Regions from separate parts of the Vibrio scophthalmi genome, predicted to be linked through region 3. Evidence: predicted binding sites of a transcription regulator. Region 3 holds the regulator's gene; each other region holds the start of a gene.

Evidence for each region. Region 3 encodes PurR, which represses purine synthesis genes. Its sites were predicted from a motif close to TNANGNAAACGTTTNCNTNA; they were not measured.
Region 1: the regulator PurR is predicted to act here: its motif matches at 2,262-2,281, upstream of purT (formate-dependent phosphoribosylglycinamide formyltransferase).
Region 2: the regulator PurR is predicted to act here: its motif matches at 2,182-2,201, upstream of glpX (class II fructose-bisphosphatase).

What each region holds. Positions count from the first base shown of each region.
Region 1 is NZ_CP134271.1:3,224,212-3,228,461, forward strand. Features, by position in the region: gene RJD38_RS14600 (ATP-binding protein) at 1-676, opposite strand, end outside; gene RJD38_RS14605 (SLC13 family permease) at 680-2,098, opposite strand; gene purT (formate-dependent phosphoribosylglycinamide formyltransferase) at 2,341-3,516, shown strand; gene RJD38_RS14615 (thiopurine S-methyltransferase) at 3,593-4,240, opposite strand.
Region 2 is NZ_CP134271.1:1,592,022-1,596,271, forward strand. Features, by position in the region: gene RJD38_RS07280 (sensor domain-containing diguanylate cyclase) at 1-1,041, shown strand, start outside; gene glpX (class II fructose-bisphosphatase) at 1,114-2,121, opposite strand; gene zapB (cell division protein ZapB) at 2,435-2,677, shown strand; gene metF (methylenetetrahydrofolate reductase) at 2,800-3,690, opposite strand; gene RJD38_RS07300 (bifunctional aspartate kinase/homoserine dehydrogenase II) at 3,987-4,250, opposite strand, start outside.
Region 3 is NZ_CP134271.1:375,962-380,211, forward strand. Features, by position in the region: gene torR (two-component system response regulator TorR) at 1-654, opposite strand, end outside; gene torD (molecular chaperone TorD) at 894-1,541, shown strand; gene purR (HTH-type transcriptional repressor PurR) at 1,929-2,933, shown strand; cyclic di-GMP riboswitch class I at 3,084-3,172, shown strand; gene RJD38_RS01615 (TfoX/Sxy family DNA transformation protein) at 3,282-3,875, shown strand; gene RJD38_RS01620 (TVP38/TMEM64 family protein) at 4,090-4,250, shown strand, end outside.

The DNA.
Region 1 (4,250 bases), 440 kb from region 3:
AGCCATAGCGTTGTTCAAGTTGCTTGCCTCGACTGCGCGCTTCACTTGACGAGACTTTTTGCCCATGCATTAAGCCGTAATCAAAGAACTGACTTGCTTCTGGGTGAACCTCTTCTAATAGCGACATGATGACATTTTCTAGCCGCTCTGATTTGCTGCTCACCACACCAATTGCATTGTTTAGCTCATGAGCAATCCCTGCGGCTAATTGACCTAGAGTGGTCATCTGCTCAGCCAAATTGAGCTTTTGCAAAGCCTTCTCTTTCGCCAATGCTTCTTGTGTCACTCTTCGCTGTCTTCTCGATAACTCGTTGACAATCACTGGCGTGAATTGAGCTGTCAAAGGCCCATAGTTCTCCTCTTCTACCGCTTGGGTATTTCGATCAATCCATGCCAGTTCAACATCACTTTTCGCGATGACCGTTGAAGAGGCCGTCCACGTACCAGAGAAAAAACTGTGCACACCAATAAAAGCGCCCTGTCCGGCAGAAAACACTTGTGTGAGATCTTCACCATTTTCGCTAAAGTAGCCGCCTAACTCACCATTTAACACATAGAAAAGACGTTCATTGGATCCGTCTTGCTCAATCAGGGTGCACCCAGCTTCCACCAGCACGATACGCTCAGGCTGGCTAAAATAGCGTTCAATGAGAGTCTTTAAATCTGCTTGATACATCACTTAGCCAATATGACCGACAAAGTGAAGCACCCAAACCAACACAAAACTCAATGCGACGCCAACAACACCCAATACGACGCCAACACGTGCCATTTGATTGCTTTGTACATTACCAGTGGCATGAGCCAAAGCATTTGGTGGTGTACTGATTGGCAACGACATCCCTAATGATGCGGCAAAAGTCACCACAAGAATTAGAGTAACTTCGCCACCAAGTGGTGCCAAAGAGGTCATTGAAGCACCAAGTGCTGCCATGATCGGCATCAGCAAGTTGGCCGTTGCAGTGTGGGACATAAAGTTTGCCATCAACAAACACAAGAAGGCTGCACCAAATAGCACAACATATGGCGAGTATTCATCGAATGGGATGCTATGCACCACTTCACGGGCAAGACCGGTTTTATCGAGCGCAAGACCCAAAGCAATACCGCCTGAAACGAGCCACAACACATCCCACGATATTTTTTTCAAATCTTCTTTATTAATAATGCCCGTCAATGAGAACACCGCAACCGGAATTAGCGCCACTGTATAAGAGTTCATGCCATGACTTGATCCCATCAGCCACAACAAAATCGTTAGGCCGAAGGTTATGTAAACCACGATTGCTTTCGGCGTTTTTAGGAATTTACCTTTAATATCAAGATCAATCGTCTTTTGTTCCGCACTGTAAAGATGATTAATCAGGAACCAAGCCAGCGCCATCATCACGACCACAAATGGCACACCAAAGGCCATCCATTCTCCGAACGAAATGTAGTTCTCTCCGACCAAGTATTTCAGCGCAATCGCATTGGGTGGCGTGCCGATTGGTGTACCGATACCACCAATGTTTGCGGCAACTGGAATACATAATGCAAATGCAACTCTTCCTGGATCTTTAGGGCCGAAAACCGCAATCACCGGCGTTAAGATAGAGAGCATCATCGCCGTCGTTGCCGTGTTAGACATAAACATCGAGAAAATGGCGGTGATGAGCATCAAGCCCAGCATGACGTATTTTGGGTCACGACCAAATGGTTTGAGAAGAACACGTGCTAAGTTGACGTCTAGACGATATTTTGTCGCCGCCATTGCAAGGAAAAAACCACCTAAAAATAGCATGATAATTGGGCTAGCAAAGGTGGCCATTATTTCATTGTATTTAAGCAGTTCACCAAACTGGGGGTCGTCTTGGGCAAGGCGGAAAAAGATTAAACCTTTATCCGATAGCATCAATAGCTCAAGCACAATAATCAGCACTGACGTGGCATAGATTGGAATGGGTTCTAATACCCAACATAAAGCTGCGAGTAAGAAAATGGCAATCACGCGCTGCTGGAGAATAGTAATCCCTTCAAACGGGAACGCACTTAACGGCATTAAAAGAATCAACAGTGGGATCACCACCGGGATTATATATTTAAAATAAGAACGCATAACGTCACAACTCTTCCTGAGATTTTAATAGTGAACCCGTATCATCCGCTTGTTTTTGCAGCGAAACGTAGCTTTAGATCAATGAATATTCATTCAAAAATACCCTACTCATAAAACTGTGCTTCATGTCTTGTTTTACAAGTAATTAGCCGTGTAATCAACAAAAAGCAAACGTTTGCTTTTTGTGTTTAATCCAGTATGATTCGTGCCAGTTCTCGATATCTTTAGATGAAAGGTTATGTATGTTTGGCACCGCTACTTGTGAAAACTCTACCCGTGTTCTTCTGCTTGGTTCTGGTGAACTAGGTAAAGAAGTCGCTATCGAATGTCACCGTTTAGGATTAGAAGTGATCGCCTGTGATCGCTACCCTAATGCCCCTGCGATGCAGGTAGCTCATCGTAGTTATGTGCTGGATATGCTGGATGGCGACGCGCTGGCTGAGATTATTGCCAAAGAACAACCTGCTTATGTCGTTCCAGAAATTGAAGCCATTGCGACTGACAAACTGGTTGAACTGGAAGCGCAAGGTCTTAACGTGGTACCGACGGCGAAGGCAACCAAGCTGACCATGAACCGCGAAGGCATTCGTCGTCTTGCCGCTGAAGAGCTACAACTGACCACATCTCCTTATCGTTTTGCTGATAACTATGATGATTTCGTGGCGGCAATTGAAGCGGTTGGGATTCCGTGTGTTTGCAAACCCGTAATGAGTTCATCAGGCAAAGGCCAGAGCGTTATTAAAACGGTCGCAGATGTTGAAACCGCATGGCATTACGCCCAAGAAGGTGGCCGCACTGGTGCTGGCCGTGTCATCGTGGAAGGCTTTATCGACTTTGACTATGAAATCACCCTTTTAACGGTTCGCGCTGTTGATGGCATTCATTTTTGTGCACCGATAGGTCATCGCCAAGAAGATGGCGATTACCGTGAATCCTGGCAACCACAATTGATGTCGATTGCGGCATTAAATGCAGCGCAACATGCAGCAGGTAAAGTCGTCGATGCTTTAGGCGGATACGGTATTTTTGGTGTTGAACTGTTTATCAAAGGCGATACGGTGATCTTTAATGAAGTCTCTCCTCGCCCGCACGACACAGGCTTAGTCACATTGATGTCGCAAGAAATGTCTGAATTTGCCCTACATGTACGCGCCTTTACGGGTATGCCGATTTCAACCATCGCTCAATTAGGCCCAGCTGCTTCTGCGGTAATCCTTGGTCAAGGTACGTCAAACAACCTCCGTTTTGAAGGCATGGCTGATGCACTTTCTGCCCCGCAAACGCAACTGCGCCTGTTTGGTAAGCCTGATATCGACGGCCGCCGCCGTTTAGGTGTGGCGATTACGCGTCGTGATAGTATCGAGCAAGCGATCGAAGATGCGGTTGAGGCAGCCAGTAAAGTTAAGGTGATCTACTAATTCATCACCCATCCACGATTTAAACAAAAAACGCTTGCCGAGTGGCAAGCGTTATTCATTTTAATCCAACCCGAAATCAACTCTCGATTAAAAAGACTTCCTCAGCAAAACGAGACAAGCCTTTTTGAGCTCTTTTAGGGTGATTATCACCTGCTTCATCGCGATACAGCTTAGTGACTTTAAATTCACTAAAGTGACGCAGCACTTCTTGCTCCGGTACTGAGAACGGAGGACCCACCATTTCTTCTTGCGGGTAATCAAGGCTCACCAACAAAATACGACCACCTGACTTCAAACGTGTTTTCAAACAAGCGACGTATTCATCTCTCATCGTTTCAGGCAATGCAATTAATGCCGCACGATCATAAATGATATCAACCGGTTTGATTGGCGCCGTAAAGTAATCACCGATATAAATGGACAGCTCATCAAACTGAAACAGTTCATGTTGCCCTCCAACAGGCATTACCATCGGTGTATAAAAATGCTCGGCGAAAAAAGCTCTAACCGCAATATTGCTAAGCTCTACCCCCTGTACATCCTGATGCTTTGTCGCAAGCCAAACCAAATCTTCAGACTTACCACACAAAGGAACAAAGACACTATCGCTTGAGCTTGGATTGGTCATTGGCCAGTATTGAATAAGCAGCGGGTTGACATCATCAAGGTGAAAACCAATTTGATTAGAGGCCCATTTGTTGTGCCAAAACTCTGGATCGTTCATTATAATTTTT
Region 2 (4,250 bases), 1.2 Mb from region 3:
ATCTACTTCATATCAAAAGATAAATTTATCATCTCGACCCCGAAAGCATTTGCTGAATCAATCGAAGGGGATGCCTTTGATGCTGTTATTAGCACGCGTCCGTATTGGGTTAACACTATGCAGCGCTTGCAGGATGATAAAGTGGTGTATACCGGTGATTATCAAGATTATATGACCGGACGACGAGTGATCACGCTTACACGCGCGATATATGTTGATGGCGAATTTAGAGGGGTATTAGCCATCGATAGCTATCTAGATGATTTAGTCGCAGACCGATATTCCAGCTATCGGCTAACGCCCAAGCAAATGGAAAATAATCCCAAAGCGTTCGATTTTACTTGTTCCAATCCCGTCATGGTGAATAATCAAGAAACGGGTCTTTATCTCACCGTCAAAGAATCGAAGCGAACACACTTGAAGTTGCTCTTCCAAGCGGAGCAAAAACAGTTTGTCGGCCTATTTTGGGGATATATGCTGTGTCTTTGCTTAATTTGGTTCCGTGATACTCGCTCAACGCAAACACGTTTACGATCGCTAGCAATGTGCGATCCGATGACCAACATGCTCAATCGCCGTGGTTTTGAGTTCTACCTGAAAGATGTCGAGCTACAAGACTTTATCGCACTCGCGGTATTTGATATTGATGATTTCAAAGCAATCAATGACAGCTTAGGACACGATGCTGGGGATGAAGTCATCTGTGCTATTGCTGCCTTGCTCAGTACTAGTTTAAGGCAGTCCGATCTTATTGCGCGCTTTGGTGGTGAAGAGTTCGTGATTGCGATTACGGGTGAATCCCACGAGCAGATACAATCGGTGGTTGAGCGGGTCCAGCGTGAAATCAGTACGGCAATTTGTTTGTCTGATAGCAAATATGTTTCCGTCACGGCGACAGGTGGGGCTGTGATTTATGCTCGTGACAGTATCGAAAGCCTTGAGTGGTTGTGGCAAGAGAAAGGGATTCGCCAAGCGGATGCGCTCTTATACCAAGCGAAAGTCGCGGGGAAAAACCGAGTGCTAGTGGGCGTAGGCTGTTAACACGCTTACTGCCGTTACAAATAGAAAAGGATGGCAAAAGCCATCCTTTTTAGTTTCTAATCCGCGTAGCGATTACAGAATAATATCGCGTACTTCAGGATCTTTACGCTCTAGATAGTGCGTTGATTTAATTCGGCGAATGGTACGGCAACGGCCACGAATCAGCAGTGTTTCCGTGGTTGCGATGTTGCCTTGGCGTGAGATGCCTTCAAGCAAATCGCCTTTGGTGATGCCGGTTGCCGAGAAAATAACATTGTCGCTACGGGCCATATCTTCCATCTTCAGCACGATGCCTGCTTCAACGCCCATCTCTTTACAGCGAGCAAGCTCGGCGGCACCGTAGATACGGTTTTCTTCGCTATCACCTTTTACATCATGACGAGCCAGTAAGCGACCGTTCATATCACCATCAAGCGCGCGAATAACCGCCGCAGAAACTACACCCTCTGGTGCGCCACCAATACAGTACATCGCATCCACTTCGCTATCTGGCATACAGGTGAGGATTGATGCCGCTACATCGCCATCTGGCACCGCGAATACGCGTACACCCATCGCTTGCATCTCAGCAATAACAGCGTCGTGGCGAGGTTTTGCTAGTGTTGTCACCACAAGGGTATCAAGTGGTTTATTCAGTGCTTTGGCAATGTTCTCAAGGTTTTCTTTAAGTGGTTTGTTTAGGTCAATACAACCTTTCGCACCAGGGCCAACCACCAATTTTTCCATGTACATGTCAGGCGCTTTCAGGAAGCTGCCTTTTTCGCCTGCAGCCAGTACCGCCAGTGCATTTGACTGGCCCATTGCCGTCATGCGAGTGCCTTCAATTGGGTCAACCGCGATATCAACCGCATCGCCGCCCACGCCAACTTGCTCACCAATGTACAGCATTGGTGCATCATCAATTTCGCCTTCACCAATCACAATTTCACCGCTGATCTCAGTTTTATTGAGTAGGGTACGCATTACCTCAACAGCTGCGCCGTCGGCTGCGTTTTTATCGCCACGGCCTAGCCATTTGTAGCCAGCTAAAGCTGCCCCTTCAGTGACTCGAGAAAATGCCATTGCTAAATCGCGTTTCATGATGACTCCAATTAGTAAGAAGGAAGGATGATTCAATTTCGGCGCGATTTTATCACAACCAATAGTAAACGTTTGCTTTTTTGCCGTGTCGGGATTGAACTCGATCAATAAAGCACAGTAAAGTGGTATCAGAGCTGGAGAAATTGCGTTGCCGAGCGGTTAACGTTAGGTAAATGTCAATATGTGGTGAAACTTTGAGCGAATGACGCAAAATATCAAATATAGCGCGTGTTTATCCATCCAGTGCTGAGTAGAATGAAGGCAATACGTGAAGCGAGCTTCACCTCAATCGAACAAACAAAGGTAGGCTAAGATGTCTTTTGAAGTACTAGAACAACTAGAAGCAAAAATTCAAACTGCAGTAGATACAATTTCACTTCTTCAAATGGAAGTAGAAGAGCTTAAAGAAGAAAAAGAGCAATTGGCTTCAGAAGCAAGTGAACTACGCGCTAACCGTGAAGAGCTAGAGCAAAAAGCAGCCGCAATGCAACAAGAGCATTCAGCATGGCAAGATCGTATCCGTAACCTACTAGGTAAAATGGACGACGTAGAGTAATTTCGCGATTACTGACTGTGTAAATCATTCTGCGTGAATGGTTACAAAGCGAATTTAAATGAAAAAGGCAGCCTAACTAGGCTGCCTTTTTTACATCTGGCCGATTTATTCACTTAGGCAAATTAAGCTTGTGGACGCACACCCAGCGTATGGCATAACGCGTAAGTCATTTCAGCGCGGTTTAAGGTGTAGAAGTGGAAATCTTTTACGCCTTCACGGCTTAGGATGCGCACCATATCAAGCGCTTGGCTGGCACCAACCAGTTGGCGCGTGGTAGGGTCATCATCCAAACCTTCAAATTGCTTTGCCATCCACCCCGGCACTTTGACATGGTTTTGCGCCGCAAAGCGCGATGCTTGATTGAAGTTAGAAACAGGTAAGATGCCCGGTACAATCTCTACATCAATTCCCGCCGCAACACAGCGATCACGGAAACGCAGGTAGCTCTCTACATCGAAGAAGAACTGAGTAATAGCACGGCTAGCGCCCGCATCGACTTTACGCTTGAGGTTAAGTAGATCAGCTTGGGCACTTTTGGCTTCTGGGTGAACTTCTGGAAACGCAGCTACGGAAATATCAAAGTCGTGACGAGATTTCAGCAGTTCGACCAAGTCTGAGGCATACATATCAGGAGCGCCGCCGCCAGGGGGAATATCACCACGTAGCGCGACGATACTTTCAATGCCATTTGCCCAGTAATCATCCGCGATTTGGACAAGCTCTTGGCGTGAAGCATCAATACAAGTGAGGTGAGGGGCTGCGACTAAGCCTGTTTCTGCTTTGATCTCTTTGATGATTGAGTGAGTACGGTCGCGCTCACCTGAGTTAGCACCATAGGTTACCGAGACAAATTTAGGCTTGAGATTTTTAAGACGGTGTACAGAGTTCCACAAGGTTTCTTCCATCTTTTCACTGCTTGGTGGAAAAAACTCAAAGGACACATTGATGTTGTCAGATAGTTCAGCGACATTCTGATTCAAAGCGTCGATATGACTGGCGTGCGTGTATCCCATCTTGCTCTCCCTGTGGCTACCATTGCCACCCTCTAAATAAAATCCATTTTTAACGTTTAGACGTCTATATGTCCACAGAATGAATTGAATGTAAGTTAATGTCAACAAACTGAGTATGAATTTTTTTCAACTTCACAATTAGACATCTTCAACTTAACAAAGATAACGTAAATTGACGAGCGCTAAGAAATAAAAAGCTGACGACAAAAAGAAGCAGTAAAAGCAGAAGGTTAAGAGAGGTGTAGGCCGAGAATAGAAAATAATGGCGCCGGAGAGAGCCTACGACGCCATATTGATTACAGTTGGCTAGACAATAAATTCAAATCCGATTGAATGGCACCAGCCGTTACTTCTCGCCCAGCACCAGGGCCTCGAATCACCAACGGATTGTCTTTGTACCATTTACTCTCTATGGCAAAGATGTTGTCACACGGCAGCAAGTTAGCTAAAGCATGCTCTTTGGCTAGCGCTTCAACGCCAACGGTGGCTTTGCCATTTTTTTCCAAACGCGCGACGTAGCGTAATACCTTATCTTCACGTTGCGCCTTCTCTAACCTTTC
Region 3 (4,250 bases):
CTTAGGGTCGAACTCCATCTTAGCGCGCATACGACGAATCAGTACGTCGATAGTACGGTCGTTAGGCGCATCAACGCGGTGACTGATCATATTAAGAATGCGTTCGCGACTTAGCACTTGGTTAGGGTAAGTTGAAAGCGCAACCAAAAGCTCGTATTCCGCTTTAGTCAGTTTTACTGGCTCGCCGTTACGGCTAAGCGCACGGCGTTGAACGTCAAACATCCACTCACCAAAACGAACTAAATTTGAATCGTTTTTCTGATCAACAACACTACCGGCATTACGCGCTGACGAAATACGCCACAGTAGGTTTTTCACTCGAACTAACAGTTCGCGAAGTTCAAACGGTTTTGTTACATAATCGTCGGCACCCATTTCTAAACCAACGATCTTATCAATGCTATCCGTGCGTCCTGTTACCAGGATAATTCCAATGTCAGACTGACTGCGTAGTTCACGCGTTAACATCAAGCCATCTTCACCAGGAAGATTGATGTCTAGCATGACTAAATCAATCGCATGATTTTGTAGTGTGTCGCGCATCTGCTCGCCGCTTTCTGCTTCGCTGACGGTGTAACCTTCATTTTGAAAGTAGCCAACCAGCTTGCTGCGAGTTACTGCGTCATCTTCTACAACTAGTACGTGATAGCTCATCTAAACCACTTAATTTGCATTGGGAATTGTTTACGACCTACATTCTATTCATATATCGTAACATTTCTAGTATTTGTTACATTAAAATCAAGAAAGATGATTTTTTATTGATTCAAAACAAAACTAGCCCAAGCATTAACATTTTGCCATTTTTGCACTTATTTTGACGCATTGTGTGTTATCCCTATTCATTTTTCTTCGCTAGAATAGTAGGAGAATGAAAATAGGAGCATTGTTTGATGCAAGAGTTAAAAGCGTTTAACGAAAAGCGTGCAGAAATTTACTGGTGGTTCTCTAGCTTATTTGCCAAAGAGCTAACTGAAGCGGATCTAGAGCAATATCAAAGCCCTGAGATTCGTAGCTTTTTATCTGGCCTTGGTGAAAACCCAAGCCTAAAACCAGCCATTGATGATGTAGTGGATGCACTTAACCGTCAGCTAGACCGCGAAGATGGCCAGCTAGAGTTGGCGGCTGACTTTTGTGACTTATTTTTAAAGTCTGATAAAGAATCTGCACTGCCTTATGCTTCTATGTACATCGGTACAACCGGTCTACTGCATGATAAACCAGCGAACGAAATGGACGCATTACTTCAAAAGTACGGTGTTGCGGTTGAACAAGGCTTGAACGAGCCTGCGGATCATATTGCGATTGAACTTGATCTGCTCGGTAACATCATTATTCGTTCAAACGAGCTTGAGCAAGAGCGTCATTTTGAAGAAAGTTTCGTTGAACAAGAAGCCTTTATCCGTCAACACATTCTAAGCTGGGTGGCTAAATTTGCGACCAAATGCAAAGGCTTAGATAAGTTTGGTTTCTACTCTGCCGTTGCGGCGCTGCTGGTTGCGTTTTTAGAGCTTGATTGCCAATACTTAACGGGTGAATGACGCTCAATATCTACCCAATAGGTGTTTGATGCGTTGATGCGTAATGAGTTGATGCTGAATAAATTCGCGAATAACGGCTTTTTCTAGGGTTGGTGTGGTGTAATAAAAGTAACGAGTGACACCTCATCCACTCCTTGTTTTAAGTGATTTTTATTCGGCTGATGCCTAATCACTCACCTATCATGGTGGGCATAACAGTATGGGGGACGGGATTTTTATTTGCCCCCAAACGAGATGCGGTCTAGAATCGACAGCGCAAACGATAAAAAAATAATGAATTAAATACAAACCGCTGTAATCAAGCGGTTTTTGTGTTTTTAATACTTTCTGCCAAATTATTCTGATATGTGAATACCGCCGTGGCAGCTAAAGATAGGACAACCCCTTATGGCCACTATTAAAGACGTTGCTCGCCTTGCTGGCGTATCAACCACTACTGTTTCACACGTGATCAATAAAACTCGCTTTGTCGCAGAGACAACGCAAGAGCGCGTGATGGAAGCAGTGAAAGAGCTAAACTATGCACCAAGTGCCGTTGCTCGTAGCCTAAAATGCAATACGACTCGTACCATTGGTATGCTAGTAACTCAATCTACTAACCTATTCTTCTCTGAAGTAATTGATGGCGTCGAGAGCTACTGTTACCGCCAAGGCTACACACTGATCCTATGTAACACTGGTGGTATCTACGAGAAACAACGCGACTACATTCGCATGCTCGCAGAAAAACGCGTTGATGGTATTTTGGTGATGTGTTCTGACTTAACAGAAGAACTGAGCGAAATGCTCAACAACCACAAAGACATTCCTAAAGTTGTGATGGATTGGGGCCCTGAGACCTCTCAAGCAGACAACATCATCGACAACTCAGAAGAAGGTGGCTACCTAGCAACGAAATTCTTGATCGACCACGGTCACAAAGACATCGCTTGCCTAAGCGGTCACTTTGAAAAAGCAGTTTGCCAAGAGCGTATCCAAGGCTTTAAACGTGCGATGAACCAAGCACAACTTGAAGTTAACGAAGATTGGATTCTTGAAGGTAACTTTGAGTGTGACACGGCCGTATTGGCCGCCGACCAACTCGTTGCTATGGACAAACGCCCGACGGCTGTATTCTGCTTCAATGACACCATGGCATTAGGCCTAATGAGCCGTCTGCAACAAAAAGGCATTCGCGTGCCAGAAGACATCTCAGTGATCGGCTACGACAACATCGAATTGGCAGAGTATTTCTCTCCACCACTGACGACAGTTCACCAACCAAAGCGTCGTGTTGGTAAAAACGCATTCGAAATTCTGCTAGAGCGTATTAAAGATAAAGAACACGAAAAACGCGTGTTTGAGATGCATCCAGAAATCGTTGAGCGTAGCACCGTTGCAAGAATCGACTAAGTTAATGATTCAATAAAGATTAGCCGAGGGGCAATCCTTCGGCTAAAGCCTCATAAATGAAAGTTATTCTTGCATAAAGATCACAATTATCCCATATTAATAGACTACTTCCTGACAGAAGTAATTTAATCTTTAGCAGAGCAAATTAAGTCACGCACAGGGCAAACCAAACTGAAAAGTTGGGACGCAAAGCCACCGGCCTAAACATTGTAATGATGTACGGCAGCGGGGTTACCGATGGTAGAAATGCAACACGTTAACTGATTACTCTCCAGAAATCTGCATTGACTGCTATTCTCTCGGACCTGATTTGGTGGCGTATATACACATACACCGAGAAAGTACTGAATGGATAAACCAATACTTAAAGACTCTATGAGGCTTTTTGAGCCCTTAGGTCGGATTAAATCTCGCTCTATGTTTGGTGGGTTCGGCATTTTTGCAGACGACACAATGTTTGCATTGGTTGTACACGACAAGCTTCATATTCGTGCCGACGATGCCCTTACTGAGCAGTTTAAGCAACAAGGATTAGAACCGTACGTGTATCACAAACGAGGCTTCCCTGTTGTTACTAAATATTTTGCTTTAAGTGAAGAGTGGTACCAAGACAGTGCAAAAACACTGCAAACGGCTACCGATGCACTCTCTCTCGCTAAGCAAGAAAAGAGCACTCAAGCGAAAACAAAACCAACTCGTATTAAAGATCTACCAAACTTGCGTCTTGCAACTGAACGTATGCTGAAAAAAGCCGGTATCGAATCAGTTGAGAATTTAGAACAAGTGGGTTCAGTTCAAGCATACAAAGCCATTCAAGCCTCACATGATACCCAGGTGAGTTTAGAGTTGCTTTGGGCACTTGAAGGCGCAATTAAAGGCACGCATTGGTCCGTCGTTCCTCAAGCTCGCCGCCAAGAACTGATGTCTCGCCTTGAGCATTAATTTAGAAAATGAATAAATTGAATTAAGCCAGCCATTGTTGCTGGCTTTTTTTTTGAAATTTTTTGCGTGCTTTGAAGTTCCTATATAAAACAACGAGCAAAGAACCGTATTCATGACTGAACGATGCAACAATACGATCGTAAGATGCGTATCTAAGATAGTGAAATTATCGCGCTATAAAATAGATATCTACCAGAGATAAGTGAGAACCAAGATGAATAAAAAACTGATTTTCGGCCTATTGCTGATTGCCATCATAGCGCTACTTATCACTCAATTTGGCGATCAACTCACCCTCGAAAATGCCAAAGCACAACAGGCAGAGTTAGCCTTGTATATTAAGCAGAACTTTGTTCTAGCGGCGGCGGTTTACTT